3 regions of the Methyloceanibacter sp. genome follow, and region 2 is predicted to be linked to each of the others. Evidence: riboswitches for the same ligand, from Rfam matches in the RefSeq annotation. Region 2 holds a riboswitch; each other region holds the start of a gene.

Region 1 (7,995 bases), on a different contig from region 2:
TCGTAGCGGGCGGCTGAACCTCAACACCGGTTACCCGTCCTGTGGCGGGGTCCCAGACAGGCCGGCAGCCCATGAGCGCAAGGCCCTGCGCGATTTCTTCGCCGCCCGTCCTCAATGTGGAGCTGCCCCACAGATCGATGACCAGCGACCGGGGCATGTCTCCGTGCTCTTGCATGTATCCGCGAACGACCTCTTCCGCCGCACGTTCGCCCAAGGCCATGGCGGTTTGGGTCGGCAGAACGCGCGGATCGGCTGTGTAGAGATTGCGTCCTGTCGGTAGCACGTCGCGCCGTCCCCGTGCCGGCGCTCCAGCTGGGCCCGGCTTCACACGCTTGCCGTCGAGAGCATCAAGGAGCGCGGCGCGCTCCACGTCTGCGCAAGCGCGCCAGTCGGCGTCGTCACAGTGCGGGAGCCGTCCAAAGACATGCAGCCCGTCTTTGACAGCGAGGTCTTTCAGATCGCAGAGCCAGGTATCGATCTTCTGCAACGCTTCCTGTTTGCATTCGCCTTGAGCCAAGCCTGCCTCGGCTGCGAGCCCTGTCTCGATCGCTTTGTCCACGATGAGTCCGGCAAGCCTGTCTCGCCGCCGCGTGTCCAATCCATCGGCGATGGCGTACTCATCGACTAGCTGCTCCAGTTCCAGCGCAGCTCCCGACATCTCCGTACCGGTGAGGGGTGGGGGTAAATGGCCAATGGTCACGGCTGCCACGCGACGTTTGGCCTGTGCGGCCTCGCCCGGGTTGGACACGATGAAGGGATAGAAGACAGGCAGCGCGCCGAGCACGACCTCAGGGTAACACGCGGACGTCAGCGCGACGGCGTGCCCCGGCAGCCACTCCAGCGTGCCATGCGCCCCGAGATGCAAAACAGCATTAGCGCCGATCTCGTATTGAAGCCAAAGACCAAAGGCGAGCAACGCATGGCGCGGCGGCAGAACCGGGTCATGGTAGTTGGCGCGTCGCTCGGTCGTCTTTCCTCGATCAGGCGGAAGCGCTGCCACGAGGTTGCCGAATCGGGCCGCTTGGAAGCGGAACGCGCCATCGCGAAAGTCCGGATCGTCTTGTGGACGACCCCAGGCCTCCCACGTCGTCGCGCCAACCGAAGACGGGACCGTCGCCAAAAGACGCTCATAAGCATTGAGCGTTAGGCTCAGGCCTCCGGTCGGATCTGTGAGGCGTTCGAGTAGCGCGTGCGACTCTGCTGGAACGTCGTCGACAGTGTAACCGGCTTTGCTGAGATCCGTCATCGCCGCCAGCGCGCTTGCGGGCACATCAAGCCCTACTGCATATGCTGCACGGCCGCCGGCGCCAGGATAGTCGGGCAGGACAAGCGCGATCTTCCTTTCTGCGCGCGGCAAGGACCGAAGGCGGGCGACGGCCGCAATCTTGCTGGCGACGGCCTCGATACGGTCGGGCTCCGGGCGGTTGACGCTTCGTTCGAAACCGAGGCTCTCATCCCGGGCATCTTTGTCTTTAAAGCCGAGGGCTCCAGCTAGCACGCGCCCGTCAAGTTCCGGCAACACCACATGCATCGAGAGGTCCGAGGGCCCAAGGCCGCGCGGATTGGAGGTCCAGGCCTCGCGTTGCGTGTTGGCGATGATCGCCTGGAAGACGGGAGCATCGCATCCGTCGAAGACGCCGTCGCCGGCAGCGAACGCCGTCGTAGTCACGATCGCCGATGGCTGGAGCCGATCGAGCGCATCGCGCACAAACGCGATGGCCTTAGGCACTTTCAAGCTGGGAACGAATAGGGGCGCTGGACGCAAACCATGCTTCTTCAGCGCGACGCAGAGCGCGTCGATGGGCGCGGTGTCGGCGGCAAGAAGTGATGCACGGTAGAATAAGATTGGAACGGTGGCCGGCCTCTCTAAACCATCCGTAATCTGATTGTCTTGGGCAATCAGCTTGTCGATATCAGTGATTCTACCATCGTGCGAATAGACGCCCATGAGCGGAAAACTCTGCGGAGCAGGCACCTCGAGTGCTGCGCCCCCAAGCGACGCAAGGCGTCTCAAAAGCCCGCGAAGATTTGCCGAGCCGCCCTCGCGAAAATAGGCCAGCAGCGTTCTGAGTTCCGATTCGTCGATCGTCGATTGCTCGAATAGACGCTGATCGTCTCTGTCTTCGCCGGGTAAAATCGCGAGGGCGACGCCGCGTTCACGGGCGATGGTATGCAGTCTTTCAACGCCGTAGCGCCACCACTCCAGCCCACCCAGAAGCCGAACGACAATCACCTTGGCATGCTGTGCAACCGTCTCAATCCATAAGTCTGTCGACATTGGATGGCGCAGGTCGCGTAAGTGAGCGAGCCGCACAGATGGAATGTTCGCCTTCTCAAGCGTGTATGCGGCCGCGAGGCCTGCGAGGTCCGTGTCCGTAAATGACAATATAGCGATGTCGCCAGGCGTTTGGCCGAGGTCAATCGGCTCGGCAATGTCGTCGAGCGTTGCGCTACTTGTCTGCAGAAGGTGCATCCGCGCTACCTATCGGTTACCCAGACACGGACTCTACACTAGAGCGGGACTCGCTTACCGAACGGGCTTCGTTCCCGGAGAGGGACTTTGCCACCGCGTCGTGGTCTAGACCCTTCAGCCCAATGACGACAACCTTACCCTGGCGGTCCTCGCTCTCGCCCCATGGCCGGTCGAAATAATGATTCACGCGCGGTCCCACAGCCTGGATCAATAGCCGCATCGGTTTTCCTGTCACGGCCGCAAACCCCTTCACGCGCAACACATTGTGTGCCTCGGCAACCTCTGCGATGCGCTTGGAGATGGCCGCCGGATCGTCGACCTCGTCAATCGGGACCACGAGCGTATCGAACTCGTCATGCTCGTGATCGTCCGTGTTGTCGTGGTGGGTCTTGCGGTCTTCGATGTGGTCCTCCGCACCGACCCCAAGGCCCAGCAATGCGGAGGAATCAACCTTGCCCTCAGACACTGTCACCACGCCGATCCCACGCGGAAGAGCGCCGGAAACCGCTGCCTTGGCACGCTCCAAGCCGTCCGTGTCGAGCAGGTCCCGTTTGTTCAGGACAATAAGGTCTGCACAGGCAACCTGGTCCTCGAAGACCTCCTCGATTGGATTGTCGTGGTCCAACGCATCGTCCGCCGCCCGCTGAGCAGACAGTGCCTCCAGATCGGCTGACACCTGTCCTGCAGCAAGCGCGGCGCCGTCTACGACGGCAACGACACCGTCCACCGTTACGCGGTTCTTGATTGCCGGCCAATGGAAGGCCTGAACCAGTGGTTTGGGCAGAGCAAGACCCGACGTTTCGATAACGATGTGATCGACCTGCGGCTCGAGTGCGAGAATCTCATCGAGTGCTGGGACGAACTCGTCAGCAACCGTGCAGCATAGGCAGCCATTGGCAAGCTCAACAATGTTCTCCTCACTGCAGTTCTCGTCGCCGCAGCCCTTTAGGATCTGGCCGTCAATTCCGACATCGCCGAACTCGTTGACGATCACCGCCAGCCGACGCCCATTGGCATTTGCAAGCACGTGGCGGATTAGAGTGGTTTTCCCCGAGCCGAGAAAGCCAGTTACGATCGTGCAGGGAATGCGGGCGACAGACGTCATTCAAAATCCTCCGGGAAGGGGCCAAGTCCTAGGGGTGGGACACGCGCAATAAGACCGCCCTTCAGCGCTTGAGGCCGGCCGCGCCAGGGTAGAATTCCGTCCTCGGCGGTCGCGAGCAGTTTTGCGCCTTCGACCAGTGCCGCTGCGTCATCTGGCGCGTTCAGTTCGCCGAAAACATAGGTCCAGCTGTTCTTCTTGCGCATCGCTGCGCTGAGCGAACGGCTGCAATTCGCCAGGCATTCGACGTGACGAACCGAGACCCCGGTGCCCCGAGCGGCTTCGGTTGTGGCGTCCGCAAGCATCCGCCCGGCCCGAGGTCCCTCGTCAGGATCGCCGGCTAATCGGCATGTCACGCAGACATAGACGATTGGGCCCTCGCGGGTCTCGTCCGTACCATCCTTGTTCGCTTCGGGGACTGCCACCCTGGTGTTTCCTTGGCGCTTCTCAACGAAAAGCAACATCGTGCAGGGTGCAAACCGGCCCACACCGGGGCCGAACAGAAACCAACCGTCGCAGAGGCACCCCGCCCGGCGGACGACTAGATCGACGGCAGGTCTCCTGGCTCCGCGGGTCTCTCCCTAGGCCGCCTTCCCGGGCTCCATCCCAGTGGCATTGGCTTGGGCGCCCAAGATCGATCTGGAAACCGGTCTATGAGCTATCCGCTTACAGTTGCGGGGGCAGCCGCGGATTTGGACATTGTCCTTACCGCGTTCCCTGTTTGCTCGAATTGAGCAACCGTCGATCCTGCACATAAGGCCCTGCGACGAGCGTTTGTCAATGCATCGCAGGGGCTTGCGACCCTGTAGGCGCCTAGTTTTCGCGGTCAGGTTCTTCTTGCGGCGTGCCCCTTGGGCTCTATATTTGAGGCGCCGCAGGTTCCCGCATGAGGCGGGACGCAAGAAGGGAACACGGTGAGGGAAACACTCTAGTCCGTGGCTGCCCCCGCAACTGTTGGTGGCGAGCACCCCTCATTAGGCCACTGGAGCCAGGCTCTGGGAAGACCGAGGGGGAGCGCAGACCCACAAAGCCAGGAGACCTGCCCGCGGCTCAAACCTCGATTGGCGCCCTCGGGTGGAGGGTGCCGAAAGGAAGAATCAATGTCCAAATCGGTGCATGGGGACCCGCTGGGGATTTCTGCGGGCTATACCCGTGCGTTTTTCGCGGGGCGCGCTTAGGCCGTGCCTGACAGCGGCCCTAGGGATCGTGCCAGCCGAGGCAACGAAGGCATCATCTTCGTTCTTGGGGGTGCCCGCTCGGGAAAGAGCCGTTTTGCTGAGAGCCTTGTCGAGAGTCTTCAGCCGCCATGGGTCTATATCGCTACCGCCGAAGCGCATGACGACGAGATGGCGGCACGCATCGCCGAGCACCAAGCCCGTCGCGCGTCCAGTTGGCAGACCCTGGAAGCAGCCCACGAATTGCACGTTGCCATTCGCGGTGCGCCCGAGGACGCCATCGTGCTCGTCGATTGTTTGACATTGTGGCTCTCCAATATCATGCACGGGCCATACGACGTCGGCGATGCCACGGCTCAGCTCGAAGACGCGCTGCGCACTAGGAAGAAGGCGACCGTGCTTGTCTCCAATGAAGTGGGCTTAGGGCTCGTCCCCGAAACGCCTTTGGGACGTGCTTTCAGAGATTCTCAGGGACGCCTCAATCAACGGATCGCCGCCGTAGCCGACCGCGTGATCTTCGTAGTCGCTGGCCAGCCTCTCATTGTGAAGGGAAATGCATGACAAAGACCGTCGACGAGAAGGACCTCGAGCGCCATCGCGCAAAAATGGCGAAGCGCAAAGAGCTTCAAGACGCCGAAGTTGCCGAGAAGACCCTCGAGAAGGGCCTCCTCATCGTCCACACGGGAACCGGTAAGGGTAAAACCACGGCGGCATTCGGTTTGGCCTTGCGCATGATTGGCCGAGGCGAACGCGTCGGCATCGTGCAGTTCGTGAAGGGCGCTTGGCACACTGCCGAACGAGATGCGTTGGAACGGTTCGGGGATCAGGTCGCGTGGTATTCGATGGGCGAAGGCTTCACGTGGGAGACCCAAGACTTGGAACGCGATATTGCGGCGGCTGAACGTGCTTGGGCCAAGGCGGTCGAGTTGATGAACGATCCAAGCTTCAGTCTCGTGATCCTCGATGAGTTGAACATCGCGCTCCGCTACGACTATCTGCCGTTCGACGCGGTCCTGGAAACGCTGAAGGCGCGGCGGCCGGACCTGCATGTCATTGTCACTGGCCGCAACGCAAAACCCAGCCTGATCGAGGCCGCGGACCTCGTGACGGAGATGACCCTCGTGAAGCATCACTTCGCTGCTGGGGTGAAGGCGCAAGCCGGCATCGAATTTTAGCGATGACCGCCCGCGCGCTCATGTTCCAGGGGACGGGTTCCGATGTAGGCAAGTCCCTGATTGTTACCGGGCTGTCGCGTGCGCTTGTCTTGCGTGGACTGAATGTCGCACCGTTCAAGCCGCAGAACATGTCGAACAATGCGGCCGTAACCGCCGATGGTGGCGAGATCGGGCGGGCGCAGGCGCTCCAGGCACGCGCGGCGCGCGTTGCGCCGAGCGTCCACATGAATCCGGTCTTGCTGAAGCCACAAAGCGAGGTCGGCGCGCAGATCGTGGTCCGCGGGCGCATCTACGGCAAGGCCAAGGCTGCGGAATACCAAACACTGAAGCCTGAGTTGATGGGCGCTGTACAGGACAGCTTTGTCCGCCTGAAAGCCGATGCAGATGTCGTTCTGGTGGAGGGAGCGGGTAGCGCATCGGAAGTGAATCTGCGGGCAAACGATATTGCCAATATGGGCTTTGCCAGGGCTGCGGATGTACCGGTCGTGCTGATTGGCGACATCGACCGAGGCGGCGTCATCGCCAGCCTTGCGGGCACGAAAGTCGTGCTCGACCCGAGCGATGCCGCGATGATCTGCGGGTTTCTCGTCAATAAGTTCCGGGGCGACCCAGCCCTGTTTGCTGACGGTATGGCACACATCGCCAACGCAACTGGGTGGCAGGCAATGGGACTAATTCCATTCTTCGCAGGCGCAAGAACCCTGCCAGCGGAAGACGCGCTTGCACTTGAGCAGCAACAAGCGGCCAAGTCCGATGCGAGGTTGAGAGTCGCCGTTGCGGTATTGCCCCACATAGCCAATTTCGATGATCTTGACCCGCTTGCCGCGGAGCCGGCGGTCGAGATCGTCCGTATACGGCCAGGCCAAGCGTTGCCGGGGGATGCGCAGCTTGTCATCCTACCGGGGTCCAAGGCGACACTCTCCGATTTACGGACCTTTCGCGAAGCTGGCTTCGATATCGATCTTGCAGCGCATCTGCGCCGAGGCGGCTGTGTGCTCGGACTTTGCGGCGGTTATCAGATGTTGGGTCGGCTGCTGCGGGACCCGGAGGGTTTTGAGGGTGAGCCTGGTGAAGCCGATGGGCTCGGGCTGCTCGACGTGGAGACGACGCTGACAGGTGAGAAACGTCTCGAGCCAGCGCGGGGGCAAACTTTCGATGGCGTGCCCTTTAAGGGTTATGAAATGCACATGGGCCGTACGGTCGGACCCGATTGCGAACGTGCTTTTGCGAGCCTCGATACCGGTGCGCGCGACGGAGCGGTCTCTGCAAACGGCCAGGTGTTCGGTACGTATGTGCATGGATTGTTTTCGGACGATAGGCAGCGTACCGCATGGCTCAAGCGATTTGCCGCAGGATCGTCGCAGGTTCGATACGACGAGCAGGTCGAGAGCGTTCTTGACACGCTCGCCGCTCATTTGGAGGCGCATGTCGATATCGATGGACTTCTCAAAGCAGCACGCTGATTGCAGCCACGATGGCAATCAGGGCGATCAGCAAGGCATCTGCAACAGCGTAGAGCCGCAGCGCTGTACGAATATCGTGCGCCGTGGCTGCACTGCGGCCCGTCCCCAGCCATGGGTCGAGCGATGGGCCATCCGTTTTGGAGCCGGAATAGTTGCGGGGGCCGCCAAGTGCCAAGCCAAGCGCGCCTGCCATCGCCGCCTCCGGGTATCCTGCATTGGGCGAGGCATGTTTAGCGGCGTCGCGTCGTATCGTCGTCCAGGCCGCGCTCGGGGATGCCTCTTTCGTCAGAGCAGCGGCGCCGACCAAAAGCACTGCCGACAGTCGCGCCCCTGGCAAGTTAACGATGTCGTCCAGCTTGGCCGCGCCCCATCCAAAGTCTTTGTAGCGGGACGAGCGATGGCCGATCATGCTGTCGGCAGTGTTGATTGCTTTGAAGACCGCGCCTCCCGGGAGCCCTGCCAGCGCCAACCAAAAGACCGGCGACACGACGCCATCGGAGAAACTTTCGGCCAAACTCTCGATCGCCGCGCGCGCGACACCCGCTGCGTCGAGCGAGCTCGTGTCACGGCCGACGACGTGCGATACGGCCGTGCGCGCGTCCTCCAA
Region 2 (7,995 bases):
GAACGCTGCGACAGGGGAGACGGAGGTGCTGACGGCGGGCTATTGGCTGCCCCAGATGGACTTCGTGGTTGGTTACGGACAATGCCGCGACAAGGCCAATGCGCTCTTGGCCGCGCGCAACGTAAACTTTGTGACCGGCTCTGCGCGGCTCGACGCCCGGTCATTGAGAGTCATCAACGCGATTACTTCGCTCGTTATGAAGTGTGTTCAGTCCGGCGACCTGCGCGTCGAGGTTGGCGGACATACGGATAGTCAAGGGGACAGCGCCTCCAACATGCAGCTAAGCCAGGACCGGGCCGAAGCGGTTGTTGAAGCTCTCATTCGACGAGGCGTACCGGTGGAAGCTATCGCCGCAGCGGGCTACGGCGATACCAAACCTATGGCCGACAACGACACAGAAGACGGGCGGGCAGCGAACAGACGCGTGACTTTGGCGTTCACTCAATAGCGGGCCGAGAGCTACACAAAGGGGATTTCTTATGTTCAAGAACTGGGGCTTTCTGCTCGGAGAAATATGGTTCCTGATTGTGCTCGCGGTTTTTCTGGGTCTGTTCGCGGGTTGGCTCCTTTGGAGCGGACGCCGGAGCACTGCCTCAGAGAGTTCCAGCGCCGAGGTCGACGCGTTGCGATCCCAACTCGAACAATGTCGGACGACATCAAAAGAGAAAGACGAGTTGATCGGTCGTCTCGAAGCGCGGCTGGAAGGCCGCGGGGTCAATCCAGAGACGGTGCCGGCCTCGTCTCAGAGTACGGCTACGACACCCGCCAGACTCGTGGCCACGGGAAAGACGACCAGCGCAGACGCCGACCATGGCGCCGCCAACAGAGGCAGCAAACCCAAGACACTGGAAACGCCCCTCGACGGGAAGGCGGACGACCTCAAGAAGATCAAAGGCGTCGGACCTAAGCTAGAGCAGCTTTGCAACCGCTTGGGTTTTTGGCATTTCGACCAGATTGCCAACTGGACGGACGATGAAGTGGCCTGGGTCGACGCCAATTTGGAGGGCTTCAAGGGCCGCGTCACGCGCGATAGCTGGGTGGAGCAGGCTAAATTGCTCGCGGAAGGCCGCGCAACCGAGTTCTCCAAGCGCGTCGAGGCCGGAGAAGTCTACGATCAAAGCAAGAGTTGAACCGTTTCGTTTTTGCGACTTGACGCTGCGCTCGAGTCGTCCGAGAGTCGGAACGCCTTTGGTGTTTGGGCGCAATCGCGCGTCCGGATGAAACGGGAATAGGTAGGGCCCAACCAGCCCCGAAACCTAGCCGCCCCCGCGACTGTATGCGGTGAGCCGTCTTTCACTGACGTCACTGACCCTCAAGCCATTAGGCACAGGTTGGGAAGACGAAAGCCGGCAGTGATCCGCGAGCCAGGAGACCGGCCAATTGGCAAACGGGCCAACCCAAGCGCCGTCGGGTGAGACGGCAACGGAGGGATACAATGCATATTGAACCTGGCCTTGTGGCCGAGGGTAAGATTTGGTTGAGCGTTGCCACTGCCGCGGGCGCCGGCGCCTGCGGCTTTAAGCTTGCTTGGGAAGACGTCAAGGAGCATGGCACTGTTTCGCTTGCGGCGCGCGCCGCAATCGCGACAGCACTCGTCTTCGGTTTCTTCGAAGTGTTACCGCACTACCCGGTTGGCGTTTCCGAAGTACACTTCATCTTCGGTACGACGCTGTTTCTGCTCTTCGGATCGGCAGCTGCGGCCATAGGATTGGCCTTGGGGCTTCTGTGTCAGGGGCTGTTCTTTGCGCCGGCCGACTTGCCGCAGTACTTCATGAATGTCACGACGCTGTTGGTGCCGTTGTTCGGCATACGATATCTCGCTGAGAAGATTATTGATCCCGGCACATGCTATGTGGACTTGAAGTACAGCCAGGTGCTTGCGCTCTCGGCCACGTATCAGGCGGGTATCGTCGCGTGGGTAGGATTTTGGACGCTCTATGGTCAGGGCTTCGGTGCGGAAAATCTGCAATCCTTGGCGATGTTCGGCGGTGCTTATCTGCTGGTCATCATCGTGGAGCCGTTGGCGGATCTTGCCGTGCTTGCGGGCGCGAAGGCGCTCCGCTTCTTGCGGGGAAGTCCGTTCGTCGTGCAACGGCTCTTCCACACAGCCTAAGACGGCATAACTCTTAAAGTATTGGGGCGGCGGTGCGTATATAGGCGCCGCCGCCAAGACGGCGAAGCTGACAGCTGCGGCGATGGCATCTCCCGTGGACGGCGCCGACAGTGTCGGTCTCACGCAACAAGTCCGTGCCTGCTCCAATTTGACATCCAGGTATGATCCGTGTCCAAAGCGGGCGCTAACGACTTCAGCCAAGGCCGGAAATACATTCGCGGCTTCGAAGCAAGAGGCGGTCGCGAAGCATGCTTGAGCCGGATGAAAGCGGGGCGGGCCGCAAAACGCATCAACTGATTGGCCTTGGCATCGGCCCCTTGGTGTTTGTTGCCTGTTTGCTCAGCCCCGCGCCAGACGGCATGTCGCCACTGGCCTGGTCCGTCGCCGCGTTGGCGTTGTGGATGGCTGTTTGGTGGTCAACGGAGGCGGTCCCGCTTTTTGTAACAGCGCTTCTGCCGCTCGCAGTATTGCCGCTTCTCGGCGTTGATAGCATTCGGGGCGCGGCTGCGCCGTTCGCCCACCCCGTGGTGTTCCTGCTGCTTGGCGGCTTTCTTATCGGGCTCGCTCTTGAGAAGTGGCATCTGCATCGGCGGATCGCCTTCCACATCATCCTGGCGGTCGGTAATCAGCCCCTAAATCTCATCGCGGGCAAGATGCTCGCGACCGCGTTTTTGAGTATGTGGATCACGAACACGGCTACGACGATCATGGTCTTGCCAATCGCCATGTCACTCATCGCCGTCATTACCCCGAACGGAAAAGTGAGTCATGGCGAGGCCGCAAATTTCGGCACAGCAATGATGCTTGCCATCGCGTATTCGGCTTCCATCGGCGGGATGGCGTCTCTTGTGGGCTCGCCCACCAATCTGCTGGCCGCGAGCTATCTGGAGGAAGTGTTTCAGATCGAAATCACGTTCGCCGAGTGGATGCTGTTCGCGCTGCCGATCTCTGCACTTCTTTTGGGATGCGCGTATCTCGTCCTGACCCGGATTGCATTCCCCGTGACCAACAGACTGGGTGCGGTAGACCCAAGCCTCGTTCAAGGGATGCTGCGGGAGATGGGGCCAATGTCGGTTCCTGAAAAACGCGTCTGCGCCGTGTTCGTGACCGTGGCTCTTTGCTGGATATTCTCGCCCTTGGTGGAGGACTGGCTTGACTTTGACATCTCCGATACTGGCATCGCTCTGATCGGCGCTATTGCACTATTTGCCATTCCTGCAAATTGGTCTGAACGGACCTTTTTGTTGGACAGCACTGCTGTGCGCCGGGTGCCTTGGGAGGTCTTGATTCTGTTCGGTGGGGGGCTCAGCCTTGCCAAGGCCATCGACACAACGGGGCTTGCGGTCTGGATTGGCGACAGCCTGTCTTTCTTGGAGGCGATGCCGCTCCTGGTGCTGATCTTTGGCCTAACACTGCTTGTGGTTCTGCTGACCGAACTCATGAGCAATACGGCAACCGTCGCCGCCTTTTTACCCATAGCCGGTAGCCTCGCGCTGGGAACAGATGTCGCGCCGTTTCTGTTTGTCATGCCGATTGCGCTCGCGGCCTCCGCAGCCTTTATGCTGCCCGTCGCGACACCGCCCAACACGCTCGTGTTCGGGACGGGGTATGTGACCCTGCCGCAAATGATGCGCGCTGGTATTCTGTTGAACGTGTTGGGAGCCGCCATCATCGCGGTGGCCATAACGGCCGCCGCGCGGTTTATTTAGGCGTTGAGGCTCAAAGTGGCCCGGCCAGGAGCCCATTCCTGTCCGGGCCGAAACGCCTATTTTTGTTAACTTCCCGTTCGGTTTTGAGCCCTACGACGCTAGACCCGCAGTTGTTAACGAGGTGTTAACGCGGACCGTCCGTCCCAAGGTTTCATACTGCGCTCTTCCGGCGATGTCTGACGAAAGCCAGTCTGCAAACCGGCTTTCCGGACTTACGGCATTGGGTTACGCTCGGCGCCGTTAAACGAAGGCAATTTCCCCCGTCATGCGTCACAAATCGCTTAGTCGATTGATTCTCCGCATCCTCTTCATCTGCGTCGTTGCCCTCGCTATTCCTGTGGCGGGTCTCTTGCTGATCTCGGCCGGACCGTTCGAAGAGGTGCGGCGCAACGCAGCTGAGCATTTCCTTAGCGCAGCCCTCGACGTGCCGGTCGAGGTCAAAGGGCCTGTCGAAATCGGCTTCGCCTTAGAGCCCAAAGTTACGGTGCAAGACATCGTTGCCGTCGAGAGCCGTTTGCCGACGGATATGACCGACTTTTCGATCAAGGCCATCGACGTGGAGGTTCCGCTATTGCCCATGCTGACGGGACATGTGGACCTGAGCGGCCTAAACGTCGACACCCTCAAGGTAGCCATTGATATTCCTCCGGGTCGGAACACGGAACTCCAGGGCGTGGAGGCGATAGCGGCGTTCGTCAAGAATATCGTGCACTCGGCCGTGTCGAGTAATTTCGAGCTCCACGATACGATTTTGGACCTCACGGATCAGGAAAGCGGCTTCACGCTCCGGTATGGCTTCGACGCGATCGTAAGCAAGGCTAAGGATGACGGATCGATCCGAGTCGATGCGAACGGGCACCTGAACGACGAACCTTGGAAGGTTGCCGGGGACGTAAAGCCACTAGTGGCTGGCAAGAAACGGACGTTCGATTTTTCGATCGACCATCCGGGCATAATGGCCGAATTTGCTGGCGACTACACGTTTGGATCGGTGGGTGATGTGGTCGACTTCACCGCGAAAGCGAAGTCGCCAACACTGGAGAACATCCTCAAGATCTATGAGATCAAGGGCCAGCTGGATGGCACCGGCGATCTTTCCGCGCGGGTCTCCGGTCCACTCGAGGCACTCAAGCTATCCGATCTTATGCTTAAGCTCTCGTTCGAGTCCGGCGATGTCTACACCGTGTCTGGCGGCATCGACGATCTTTCCGCACTAACGGGCCTCGAGCTGGCGTTCGACGGCAAGCTCAAGCCGCAGGAGAATCCCGACAGCGAAGTTTGGCCTTTCCTGCGGATCGCGATCACAGGGTTTTCCGGAAAGCTGAGGGGCTCTAGCGACGGCGTCTTGGTGCGTGACTTCACCATCGATACGACTGCGCTCGACACGACATTGAGTACCTTGGGTCCGATCACGGCAGAGCGCTTATTCAAGGACAAGGAGGGCCGGCTCGGGATTTACGACGTATTGATCTTGGCAGGCGACTCGTCGCGTCCAGGGCTCCGCATTACCGGAGACATTAAGGACATTATCGACTTCAAGGGTATCGACTTGAAGGGCGTCGTCGATATTCCGACGACGGAGTTTCTCGATCTCACAGTCAAGAAGGAAGTCCAGGGACTCGGCCGCTTCACAGGAGACTTTGCCGTATCCGATACCGATGGCTCGCTCGGCTTGGAAATGCTCTCGGCGAAAGTGACGGATAGCAAGCTATTGGCGCTCTCACTTGATCTCTCCTTTGACGATGTGAAAACCGGAGACGACTTCAAGCTCTCTACTAAGCTCGACGTTCCGGATTTCGAGGCGCTGGCCAAGGCGCTCGGCTCCAATGTGAGCGATGTCGGACAGGTTAAGTTTGACGGCACCGTATCGGGCGGCACGAACAGAATTGACTTGGCGGGGACCGCCTTGGCTGGCGAGACAACAATCAAGGGCGCTCTCAGCGGTGCGGTTTCGGACGGAAAACCGTCTTTGTCGGGGAGCCTCTCGTCTCCGTTGTTGCACTTGTCCGATATGAAGAAGCTGCATGCGGTCGCCACGACTTATTTGAAGAACGTCAACGAGAAAGATCTGGATGTCGTCGATTACAGAGACATGTGGGACGACCTCCCCGTCGACTTGGAGATCGATGTTGCAAGAATCGCCGGGGGAGGGACGGACGCCAGCCACATCAAGGGGCGTGTAACCTATCTGGCGGGTTTGATCGGGCTCGAACCACTATCACTCACCTATCTCGGTGGGCGTGCCACCGCGTCGGGGAAGATCGACACGCGTAAGAAGCCGACCAGCTTCGCGCTTAAGGGACGCGTCGATCGACTCCGGATCGGCACGATCCTTAGGGAGATGAAGGAGAGCTTGCCCGTCCGCGGAACGCTTAATGTGGACTATGACTTGTCGGGATCGGGCGATAGCGTGGCGGAGATTCCGCGCACGTTGAACGGTTCTGTGACGTCATCGTTACGCGATGGTTGGGTCGGAACGGATCTCATCAATTTAACGGGCATGAGCCTGCCTGCTTGGCTTCTGTCGCGCGGGCAGGGCGGGGGTGCCGAGTTGGTGTGCGTGGTTGCGCCGTTTGCGTTCCGAGAGGGGCGGGGAACCACCCACGGCCTCGTCTTCGAGACACGCGAGGTGCAGATCGTAGGCGTAGGGTATGTGAATCTGCGGCGGCAGACGATCGATATGCGCTTCAAGCCTCAGCCTTTGCGGCGGGAACTAATTAAGGTCACGCAGCCTTTCGCGATTCAGGGCAACCTCGATCATCCTAAATTGCATCTAGAAGGCGCGCCCGTGCTGAACGCGCTCGCCGGCTCGATTGCGTTTCCATTTAACGCGCTTGATCATATTATTCAGCCGAAGATGGGCGAAGTCCGCCACCGGCCGTGCCACGTAATCCACACACGCGCGAGTGAACAACGTGGCGTGAGAGGGCGCGAGACGGAACGCCGGTCCCGCGGACCGCTTGGCCTCGGTATCCTTGGAGGCGAACCGGACCGGGCGCGCGAACGCCGGCGTTAGAATTAAGCTTTGCGACGGTAATGAGCCGTCACGAACTGAAACTACTGACCGTCCTCGCCACGCATACGCGACTTTAGCGTCCAGTGTTCGTCGCTCTCGATTTCGATCAGATCCTGGTACGGGGCCAAGGATCCCTCGTCCGAAAAGCCTGGCCCTTCCGTATCGAGCGTCAATACTTTCCCAACCTCGTACAGCGTACCCTCATAAATCCAATGGTTTGTCATGCAGCTGGCGACGAAGCTGCCGACAAACGGTGCCTTCTGAGGATCGTAGCCCAGCGTGATTACGCTGTTCACCGGTACGCCGTCCGGCGCATCGCCCGTGCCCTCGCAGAGAATCCACAAACCGTTAAGCGACCGAACCTTCGCGTCGCCTGTGCTCTTCGTCGGGGGCTCACTCGTGTCCATGATGCACTCGCCTTCGAAGCTCCAGTCGCCGATCAGCCGATGCAGCCAGTCATGGTCCATCTGAGGCTCGGGTTTCGCGTTCGCATCGTCAGGCTCTTTTTCGGGTGCTGCCGCCGCGGTCATGGCCTCGATCCGCGCTAAGAGTGGGACCACCCACTATGCCGAATGGGCGCGCCGCTGTCAGCACCCGTTGGGTGCAAGCGCTACGACCAGTCGCCGGGTTTCTCGCAATTGACCATCCAACGTGTGCCGAAGCGATCGGTAAGCATGCCAAATTTGTGCGCCCAGAACGTTTCCTCGAGTGGCATCAATGAGTTTCCGCCTTGGAGCAACGCGTTGTAGGCGGCCTCCGCCTTCTCCGGCTCTGGAATGTTGAGCGTGATCGAGGTGCCTTGCATGGGGGCGTAGGGCCCCTGCGCATGTGACGCCATCAGTATGGACTCGCCGATCTTGAGCCGCGCATGCGCGATCTTCTTCGCCATTTCGGGCGGAAAACCCTGGTCGCCCGGCATTTCGTCAAAGCGCATCAACGTGAGGATCTAGCCACCGAGAATTTTGGCGTAAGTCTCCATCGCGTCTTGGCACGTTCCGTCGAAGTTCAAATAGGGATTCAGCTTCATCGCGAGCTCCTGTGTTCTACGCGGCAACATGGTCGGCGAGCGCGTCCAGGCAGGCGGTCCATCCCTTGTTGTGATTGTCCCGCGCTGTCTCGTCAAAGAACTGCTCGTGAGTCAGGGTAAACAAGGTCCC
Region 3 (7,995 bases), on a different contig from region 2:
CACAAGCGCGCCCGCAGCGATAGCGACAAAGCACAGAAGTCCGATGACAGCGTAGGTCAGGCGACGGCGCGGGTCGTGTTTCTTCGGGCTAGCCATCAGTGCGCCGTAACGGTGATTGCGCCCGCTTCTATTCGGACATTGTGATCCGGCGGATACCGATCACCGGCGGTTGCCTGCGGACGTATCAGCATTTCGAGAGCGACGGCCCGCCCGCTATGGGTATCGCAGTGAAATGTGACGTCGAGCGCGTCGTCTTCATAGGGATGGTCAGCAGCCATAACGGGAAAGGAGAGGCAGGCGAAAAGCACCGCGACACCGCGAGTGCTGAACCATACGACCATGGAGATCCTCCGAGCGCCCGGCTCTCGGCTGCGAGCAGACGAGTTCATCGTAGCTGACCATCATGACGGAAACAATTGAGCCGCCGATCGCCAATGGGTCTGGCTCAAGGCGGCGCCACTACGATCGTCTTATATTGGCAGTGCGCGGCCTGGTGCTTAAGCCGTCGACCCCTGTGCAAGGCTGGCAAATTCCTCGCGTAGCCACTGATGGCATTCATCACGGTCGTAGCTCGTGTGCCACAAAAGCCGTACGGGAAACGTAACCGGGTCCATAGGTTGCGGGATTCTAGCGAGGTCGAATTGCCGCTCCAAATGGCGAGCGAGCGAGCCCGGGAGCGTGAGTAGGGCGTTACTACCCAACGTTGTCATGACGCCAACGAGGGCCGAGGACACCAGCGATACTTGCTGTATCGCGCGGCCTGACTGAGCAAGTCGGCCTTCCAGGCTGTGAAAGCTCGGCAGACCGTGTACGGCGATGTGCTCCGCGGCGCCAAAACCATCCGCATCCGGACGCTGCTCCAAGAGAGGGTGCCCAAGACGCGCCAAAGTCACGAGTTCATCGTCGAATAGCTTGGCGGCCCGGATGTCTGGCGTCTCCGCGCTCTCGCCCGTGATGTCGATCACAAAGTGGCAGCGACCGTTGCGCAGGTCGTCGAGCAAGGACTCCGTATGCGAGGGAGCCCAGTCGACCCGAACGCTCGGCGCGCTTTCTTGCAGACGCTTGCGTAAGGGCTCGATGAGGATCAGCTCGCCGGCTTCGCTCGACGCCGCGGCAAACGCGCGCATCGTGAGTGATGGATCGAAAGGCTTGTTGGGTCGAAGTAGGCTTTCCATGCCGGCAAGGATCACGTGCACCGTCGGTGCGAGTTCCTGTGCTCGGGCGGTGGGAACAAGCCTTTGTCCAGCGCGCACGAAGAGCTCATCGTCGAACAATTCCCGCAACTTAGCCAAGGCATGGCTGATTGCGGAGGGGCTTCGTCCGAGCCTCTCAGCCGCCCGCGTCACGCTTGCATCGACGAGCAGAGCATCGAGCGTAACCAGTAGATTGGCGTCGACTTCCTTAAGATGCAAAATGCTCAACTATTATCTAGAAAACTATTTGCGTCATTCATGATAGGCGGAGCCATAGGTTGATTGCAAGACATTCGGCTGCCCGGCTATACGCGTTTCGATAGTGCCGCCTATCAAGATCTCAACGAGCATTGGTCGGCGCAGGTTAATGCCGAGAACATGTTCAACACCGAGTACTGGATCTCGTCGCACAACAACATCTCGTACGGCGCGCCGACATCGGCCTTCGCAACGGTGAAGGCGCGTTGGACGTTCAACGCCGCGCACTCAAGGATCGATGACGGAATTCGGTTGTCCGTTTTTGAACCAAAGCAGACATCGGCGCATTCAGCAGAGAGCCGCGCTGCAACGAGGAGGCTGGCACTCTCTGGTACTCCGACAGAAGCGGCGATCGAGGAGAAAAACTGGATCTGACTACCTGCGGGTTTCCTGTCTTTCGGTGGATCGAGGCCTATCGGGCAGCGCCGATACGGAAACCTTGTCGCATAATTGACAATGCTTCCGTCGTAATACAGCTTACCAACGTTGAAGGTTCCCTAAGGATCTGTTCTGACGGGATGAAAAGGGAACACGGTGTGCGCCTCGATGGCGCGGATGCCGTGGCTGCCCCCGCAACTGTGAGCAGAGAGCTTTCTGCCAATTGTGACCACTGGGAAACCGGGAAGGTCAGGCAGACGGCGTTGACCCGCGAGCCAGGAGACCTGCCTTCAGCCGTGCCAGGGTTAATGGGCGAACGGGGTTGCTCGCACATTGTCGGGATGTTCCATGGGGGCCACTCCGCGAGCACTGACGCGTTTGTTCAGGCGCTCGGCTTCGGAGGGAAGAATGTCCGACACTCAGAAGAGTCAGGACGCCCTGTGCGTCCGTATGGTTTCCAAGCTTCGCGAGAGGTTGCGCACTGCCACGCTGGGAGCACTTGCGCTTATCTCGGCTCCTGTCGCTGCGAGCGCTAGTTGCGACGTGCCTATAGAACGGCTCGACCCGTTTGTGACGGCTAATGGTCGGCTCCCCATCGTCGATCGCATTGTTGGTGATGCGCCGTCCGATCTCCATGCGATGGGCATTGACGTCGGCGGTGCGTATATCTCGGAACCCTTCTACAACTGGGGTGCCTTCGACGAGGGCGGTGAGTATCAGGGTATCCTCGACATCTATGTGAGTGCCGATATGGAGAGGCTAGGCCTGTGGGACGGTCTCTGCTTCTTCGCGAACGGCTTTCAAATTCACGGGTACTCGATAACGGCCGCCAATATTGGCGGTCTCATGCCCGTCACCAGCTTCGAAGCCGTCCCAGCTACGCGCCTCTTCCAGCTTTGGTTCGAGCAGTATCTGTTCAACGAAACGGTGTCCGTCCGTTTCGGTCAGCTTGCAGCGGACGAGGAGTTTTTCTTGTCCGATGGCACCGGCTATTTGATCAACGGCACATGGGGTTGGGCGTCGAAAGCGGCAGAGAACACACGCGGCGGCGGTCCGGCCTATCCGTTGGCTACGCCCGGCGTGCGCGTCGCGGTGACGCCAACAGAACAGACTCATCTGATGGTCGGTGTGTTCAACGGCGACCCCGCGCCGGACTGCAACAAGGACGGTGGCAATCCGCAGCGCTGCAACCCCGATGGTTTGGACTGGGGCTTACGCGACCGGCCGCTGCTCATGGTGGAAGCTGCCTATAGCTACGCCTTGCGCGGTGGTGAACTTCCCGGAACCCTAAAGTTTGGCGTCTGGAACCACTTCGGCACATTCGAGAACAATCGCATCGACGTCGGGGGAGAGCTGATTGCTATCACCAAGAACCGAGGCAAGCCTGTCGAAGGCAACTACGCTGTGTATGCTGTCCTCGATCAACAGATTTGGGCCGCACCCGGCGCCGAGGAGGGACAGGGTATCGGCTTCTTCACCCGCTTCGGCGGTGCGCCTGAAGACCGCAACCTTATCGACTTCTACTTCGATGTGGGTCTGACCTTTACGGGTATGATCCCAGGCCGCCCAGACGATGCGTTGGCCATTGGCTATGCTTATACCGGCATCTCCGATGAAGTGCAGGCCTTCAATCGCGACGCTGGCGAGCCGATCGGTAGCGGGCATGAAGCCCTGATTGAAGTGGCATACACGATGAAAGTTATGGATGGTTGGACGCTTCAGCCGGACTTCCAGTATATCTTTCATCCAAGCGGCGGCACAGAGGCCGACGATGCGCAAGTCGTCGGTGTGCGCAACACGCTCGCTTTTTAGAGGCAAGCAGCGCTCCGTGCCGTGGGACACAGCGCAAGTTCGGTTGCCAAAAGTCTGAGCCTCATCTTTAGTGTGATCATGTGGTTTCGATGTGCGTTTGTCGGGTTTGTGATAATTTTACTTCCGGGCCGGCGTGTGCCGAAGCTTATGAGAGGCTGGGCGAGCGCGAGAAGGCACTCCCGGGTTACAAAGCCGTGCTCAAGAATGCACCGAGACACGAAGGTGCAATTCAGGGTTCCGCTAGTCTCAATTAACAGGGCAACTAGCTGACGGGGTAGAAGAGTACCTACGGAAATGAGCAGAGCACTGAGAAAAGCTGTTGAGTGCTCAGATAAGCACGCGCTCATTCAAGCAAAGCCAATAACTCTTGAGCTTGAGCGATCCTGGGAAAGCATCGCCTACACCATGCTAGTGGCGAGTAGGTCCGTCTCGGCAGCCTTGATCGGGGTTGTGTTGCTGGTGGCGTCCTCCACTCCCGTCCACGCCAATGAAGACTTGTACAATGCTGAGGCAGTTGTTCCGCCTCAGTGCTATACGAAACATGAAGGCCGGTTCAATCCCTGCTACGTCTGCCACCAAGATCACGGAGGTAGCGAGCGCCTTAATGCCATGAACGACCAACGCTTGCAGTCCGAGTATGACTTCGTTGAGGTGGCCCTCAAGAATCACTGGACCAACCTTTTTGTGGATAGGCGTCCGCTGATTGCTCAGATCGAAGACAAGCAGATTCTCGACTACATATCACGGGATAACTACTCGCCCCTTGCCGGGCGGCTAAAGCAATCTGGTTGGCAAGGCTACACCCCTCAGATCGAGGATCTTGAGAAGGCTGGTGCTGCTTTCGACAAACGTGGTGTGGCGCGCGACGGCAGCGGTTGGGTTGCCTTCAATTACAAACCGCTACCCAGCACTTTTTGGCCCACCAACGGCTCCACTGACGACGTGATGATTCGTCTGCCTGAGGCATTCCGGAACGACGCCGAGGGCAACTACGATAGAGAAATCTATCTGCTCAATCTCAGCATTGCCGAGGCGGCTATCAAGGGCTTGTCGGAACTTTCGATCCCGCCCGCAGATGAGAAACGGATCGGCGTTGACCTCGACGGCGATGGCCAACTTCGTGCAAAGGTCGCGCAGCTAAAAAGGCCTGAGAGCTATTTGGGCTCAGCAGCGACTGTTCCCGTAGATCACTTCCTCTATCCGAAGGGGACGGAGTTTCTGCATACCGTGCGTTATTTGGGACTAGGAGAGGACGGGACTATTGAGGCGACTCCTCGACTGAAGGAGTTACGCTATATGCGTAAGCACACGCTTCTATCCCCCGAACAGATCCGAGAGCGATACGAAGATCTTGCGCACGAAGAGCATGAAGACGACGGTTTGAGCCCGGCTCACGATAAGGCTGAGGATCACGCTGAAGGGGGCGTGAAGCAGGCTGGCGACCTCGGCTACGACAACGGCTTCGGCTGGTACGTGCAGGGTTTTATCGAGGATGCCCGGGGCGATCTTAGGCCCCAAAATACTGAGGAGGGCCTGTTCTGCATGGGCTGCCACGCTAGCGTTGGAGCTACTGTAGACAGCACATTCGCATTTGCACGTAAGGTCACCGGTGCGCCAGGCTGGGGCTATATCGATCTGCATGGGATGCCCGACGCGCCGATTCTCGGCGAGCAGGTTGGTGAGATCTTGCAGTATTTCCGCAGGGTTGGGGGTGGGGACGAGTTCCGCGAGAACAAGGAGCTGCTCAAACGCTTTTTCGGCACGGGCGACTCTGTTCGCACGGACGAAGTTGTCTCAAAGGACATCTACGAATTAATCAGCCCATCTAGATCCAGGGCATTAGACCTCAACAAGGCGTACTGGACGATTGTGCGCGAGCAGAGTTTTCTCCGGGGTCGCGATGCGAACTTGGCACCTATGCAGAACGTGTATAAGCGGGTCGATCCCAAAACAGCGCCCACACTCCCCAAGTCCAACCAGTTTGATAGCGACATACGGCTTGACTGGAGTTCTCGCAGATAAAGGTTCTCCAGAGGCCGCAGCCTGCGGCTGATCTCTCGATTCTGGCCCTCGGCGTGATGGATGTGGGTTCGCGCCATCCCATAAGGCTGCGACATTGTTGCTCACCAGCGGGAGGGCTGGCTGCTGTCCGGGAGTCTGGATCGAAATAATTGGCGCCAATCCAAGCGTTCTCAGTGGGAGAATCATGCAATTCTTGTCCGCTAGGCTTGGCGTGCGCTGCGGCTCACACTAAGTTCCGCGCCAACGAGGTGCGAGGGTGCGCGATTCGTTCCAATTCTCACCGCATTTGTCGGGCTGATTGGAACAATTAGTTCGGGGGATAAATGCAGCGCCATTCTTCTAACAAGCCGCAGCCGCGTTCGCGGGCGCTTGTGCCTGTTCCTAAATCGCTGCCGGCCGCCTCTCCTCGGTTGAGCGCAGTCGAGCTGTTGGCCGGATTTTCGAAGCAGCCGCGCCGTCGCGGTCTTTGGAGGATCGGCTTAACGTTCGCATGCGGTGCAGCCGCCGCGATTGCGATCGTGCTCGGCGCTGTGAACCTCTTCGCCCCCTCGAACTGGGTCGAAGCGCGCGCGGTATCCTTGCTCAAGGAACACACGGGGCGCAATCTCACCGTAAAGGGTGTCACTCGGCTTACCTTCGCGCCCTTTCCTCATATCTTGATGACCAACGCCGTCATCAGCAAGCCGGATGCTACGCCCCAAGATTCCAAGCTCGAAGTTTCGAAGCTCGAAATCGATCTTGGTTTGTTCGAGGTTTTTGGTGCGCCTGAGAAGATCGAGCGCATTGTCTTTGATCGACCAGTGCTCTCACTGAGCGCAGATGGCCCTTCGACACCCGAGACGCTACTTCAAGATACAGTGCGCGGGTCGGACAGCGCTGAGGCGGTGCGGGAGCTCGCCATAGGGGAGGTGCTCGTTCGTGACGGCACCGTGCTCGTTCACAGTGCGCGCCGGTCTGTGCCGCGACGCTTCGAGCGTGTGAATGCCACGTTGAGCGTGCCTGGGACTACGACCCCAATGGTTGGCAGCGGACAGGCCAACTGGAAGGGGAAGGCGATCGAATTTGATTTCAAACTGGCGTCCCTGGCCGCTCTGGCAGATCGGAACGCGGCTCAGCTTGAACTGGCCATCGCGACCGATATTTTATCCATGCGTTATGAGGGCAATATCGCAACGGTGCCGCGGCTGTCGGGCCGAGGAACGCTCGCTGCGAAGACACGTTCGGTTCGCCAACTGCTCGCCTGGCTCAAAGGTGTGTCAGGAGCCGTCCCCGTCTCAGGTGAAGGCGAAATGATGGGCGCTGTCGCGTGGACGGGCGAAGACATTGCGCTTCGCGAGATTCGTTTCGAGCAGGAAAACGCGCGCGGTGGGGGACGCGCAACGTTGGAGTTGGTGGAGCCGCGCCCTCGCATCGAGGGAACCTTTGTCGTCGATCAGCTCAATCTTGGCCCGCTTCTCGCGCTGGCAGGGCGCAACGTCTCGTCGGTAGCGGCGAACGCGTTCCCATCGGCGCCTATGTCTGCAGACCAGCCTGAGCGCCAAGCGGATTCCGACGCTGCACTCGCAGAGCCTTCGACACAGGTCGAGCAGGCCGTCGTTCCGCCCCCGAGTCCGCAGACCGTTACGAGCGGTCCGAGACTCTTGAAGCCTGGTCCAGGCGTGTCGCAACCCAGCCTAACAATTTCCCTACCACAAGCAGAAATCGACCAAGTACTGACGGCATCCGCCCAGTCTACGCCTGCCGAACCTCTCTTTGATGCCGATCTCGACTTGGATGTCCGTCAGGCTCAGCTCGACGACATGCGTATCGGTCCGAGCGCCGTCAGCATTGCCTTCGTAGATGGAAAGCTCGATGCCACGATGTGGCGCATGGCGTTCTACGGCGGGGAGGGACGCGGGACTCTGACCGTCGCCATGCACAACGCCGTGCCAAGCTTTGCCGGCGATCTGCGGCTTGAGGATGTCGATACCCGCTCGTTGCTGAGGGACACGCTCGGCTTGCAGCGAATGGGCGGCAAGGGAAAATTGACCTTGAACATCACGGGCGAGGGCGGCGACTGGGAAACAATGGCCTTGTCGCTTATGGGGAACGGCGCCTTTGCAGTCTCCGAGGGTGCTATTGACGGGATCGCAGCCCCTGCCTTGGTGAGCGGGCTTGAGGCCGGAACGCTAAATTTGCGCGCGGATCCCAAAGCTGTACTCCCATTCGCACTGCTCGCCGGTAGCTTCGATATCAATCATGGTGTTGCATCAACCCGTAATCTCAGGTTTAGAAGCCCGTTGGCAAACATCACGGCTGACGGCGGTGTGAATCTTGCGCGCGACAGTCTCGA

The links. Region 2 has a riboswitch for cobalamin ahead of AC33YF_RS01885 (energy-coupling factor ABC transporter permease). Riboswitches for the same ligand answer to the same signal wherever they lie in the genome.
Region 1: it holds a riboswitch for cobalamin, as region 2 does, so the genes downstream of both, cobU (bifunctional adenosylcobinamide kinase/adenosylcobinamide-phosphate guanylyltransferase) here and AC33YF_RS01885 (energy-coupling factor ABC transporter permease) in region 2, are expected to answer to the same signal.
Region 3: it holds a riboswitch for cobalamin, as region 2 does, so the genes downstream of both, AC33YF_RS03835 (carbohydrate porin) here and AC33YF_RS01885 (energy-coupling factor ABC transporter permease) in region 2, are expected to answer to the same signal.

The regions. Positions count from the first base shown of each region.
Region 1 covers NZ_JBZMXT010000020.1:359-8,353, forward strand. The annotation lists partial or broken gene cobN (cobaltochelatase subunit CobN) at 1-2,473, opposite strand, end outside; gene cobW (cobalamin biosynthesis protein CobW) at 2,490-3,578, opposite strand; gene AC33YF_RS05680 (DUF1636 family protein) at 3,575-4,000, opposite strand; cobalamin riboswitch at 4,110-4,333, opposite strand; cobalamin riboswitch at 4,435-4,636, shown strand; gene cobU (bifunctional adenosylcobinamide kinase/adenosylcobinamide-phosphate guanylyltransferase) at 4,757-5,311, shown strand; gene cobO (cob(I)yrinic acid a,c-diamide adenosyltransferase) at 5,308-5,925, shown strand; gene AC33YF_RS05695 (cobyric acid synthase) at 5,928-7,388, shown strand; gene cbiB (adenosylcobinamide-phosphate synthase CbiB) at 7,372-7,995, opposite strand, start outside.
Region 2 covers NZ_JBZMXT010000004.1:22,225-30,219, reverse strand. The annotation lists gene AC33YF_RS01895 (OmpA family protein) at 1-448, shown strand, start outside; gene AC33YF_RS01890 (helix-hairpin-helix domain-containing protein) at 480-1,130, shown strand; cobalamin riboswitch at 1,173-1,395, shown strand; gene AC33YF_RS01885 (energy-coupling factor ABC transporter permease) at 1,436-2,113, shown strand; gene AC33YF_RS01880 (SLC13 family permease) at 2,362-3,822, shown strand; gene AC33YF_RS01875 (AsmA family protein) at 4,088-6,838, shown strand; gene AC33YF_RS01870 (DUF1579 domain-containing protein) at 6,880-7,368, opposite strand; gene AC33YF_RS01865 (VOC family protein) at 7,449-7,772, opposite strand; gene AC33YF_RS01860 (SRPBCC family protein) at 7,882-7,995, opposite strand, start outside.
Region 3 covers NZ_JBZMXT010000010.1:28,866-36,860, reverse strand. The annotation lists gene AC33YF_RS03855 (transglycosylase domain-containing protein) at 1-96, opposite strand, end outside; gene AC33YF_RS03850 (hypothetical protein) at 96-341, opposite strand; gene AC33YF_RS03845 (LysR substrate-binding domain-containing protein) at 498-1,421, opposite strand; gene AC33YF_RS03840 (hypothetical protein) at 1,476-1,826, shown strand; cobalamin riboswitch at 1,925-2,135, shown strand; gene AC33YF_RS03835 (carbohydrate porin) at 2,238-3,641, shown strand; gene AC33YF_RS03830 (Aq_1262 family (lipo)protein) at 3,936-5,663, shown strand; gene AC33YF_RS03825 (AsmA family protein) at 6,074-7,995, shown strand, end outside.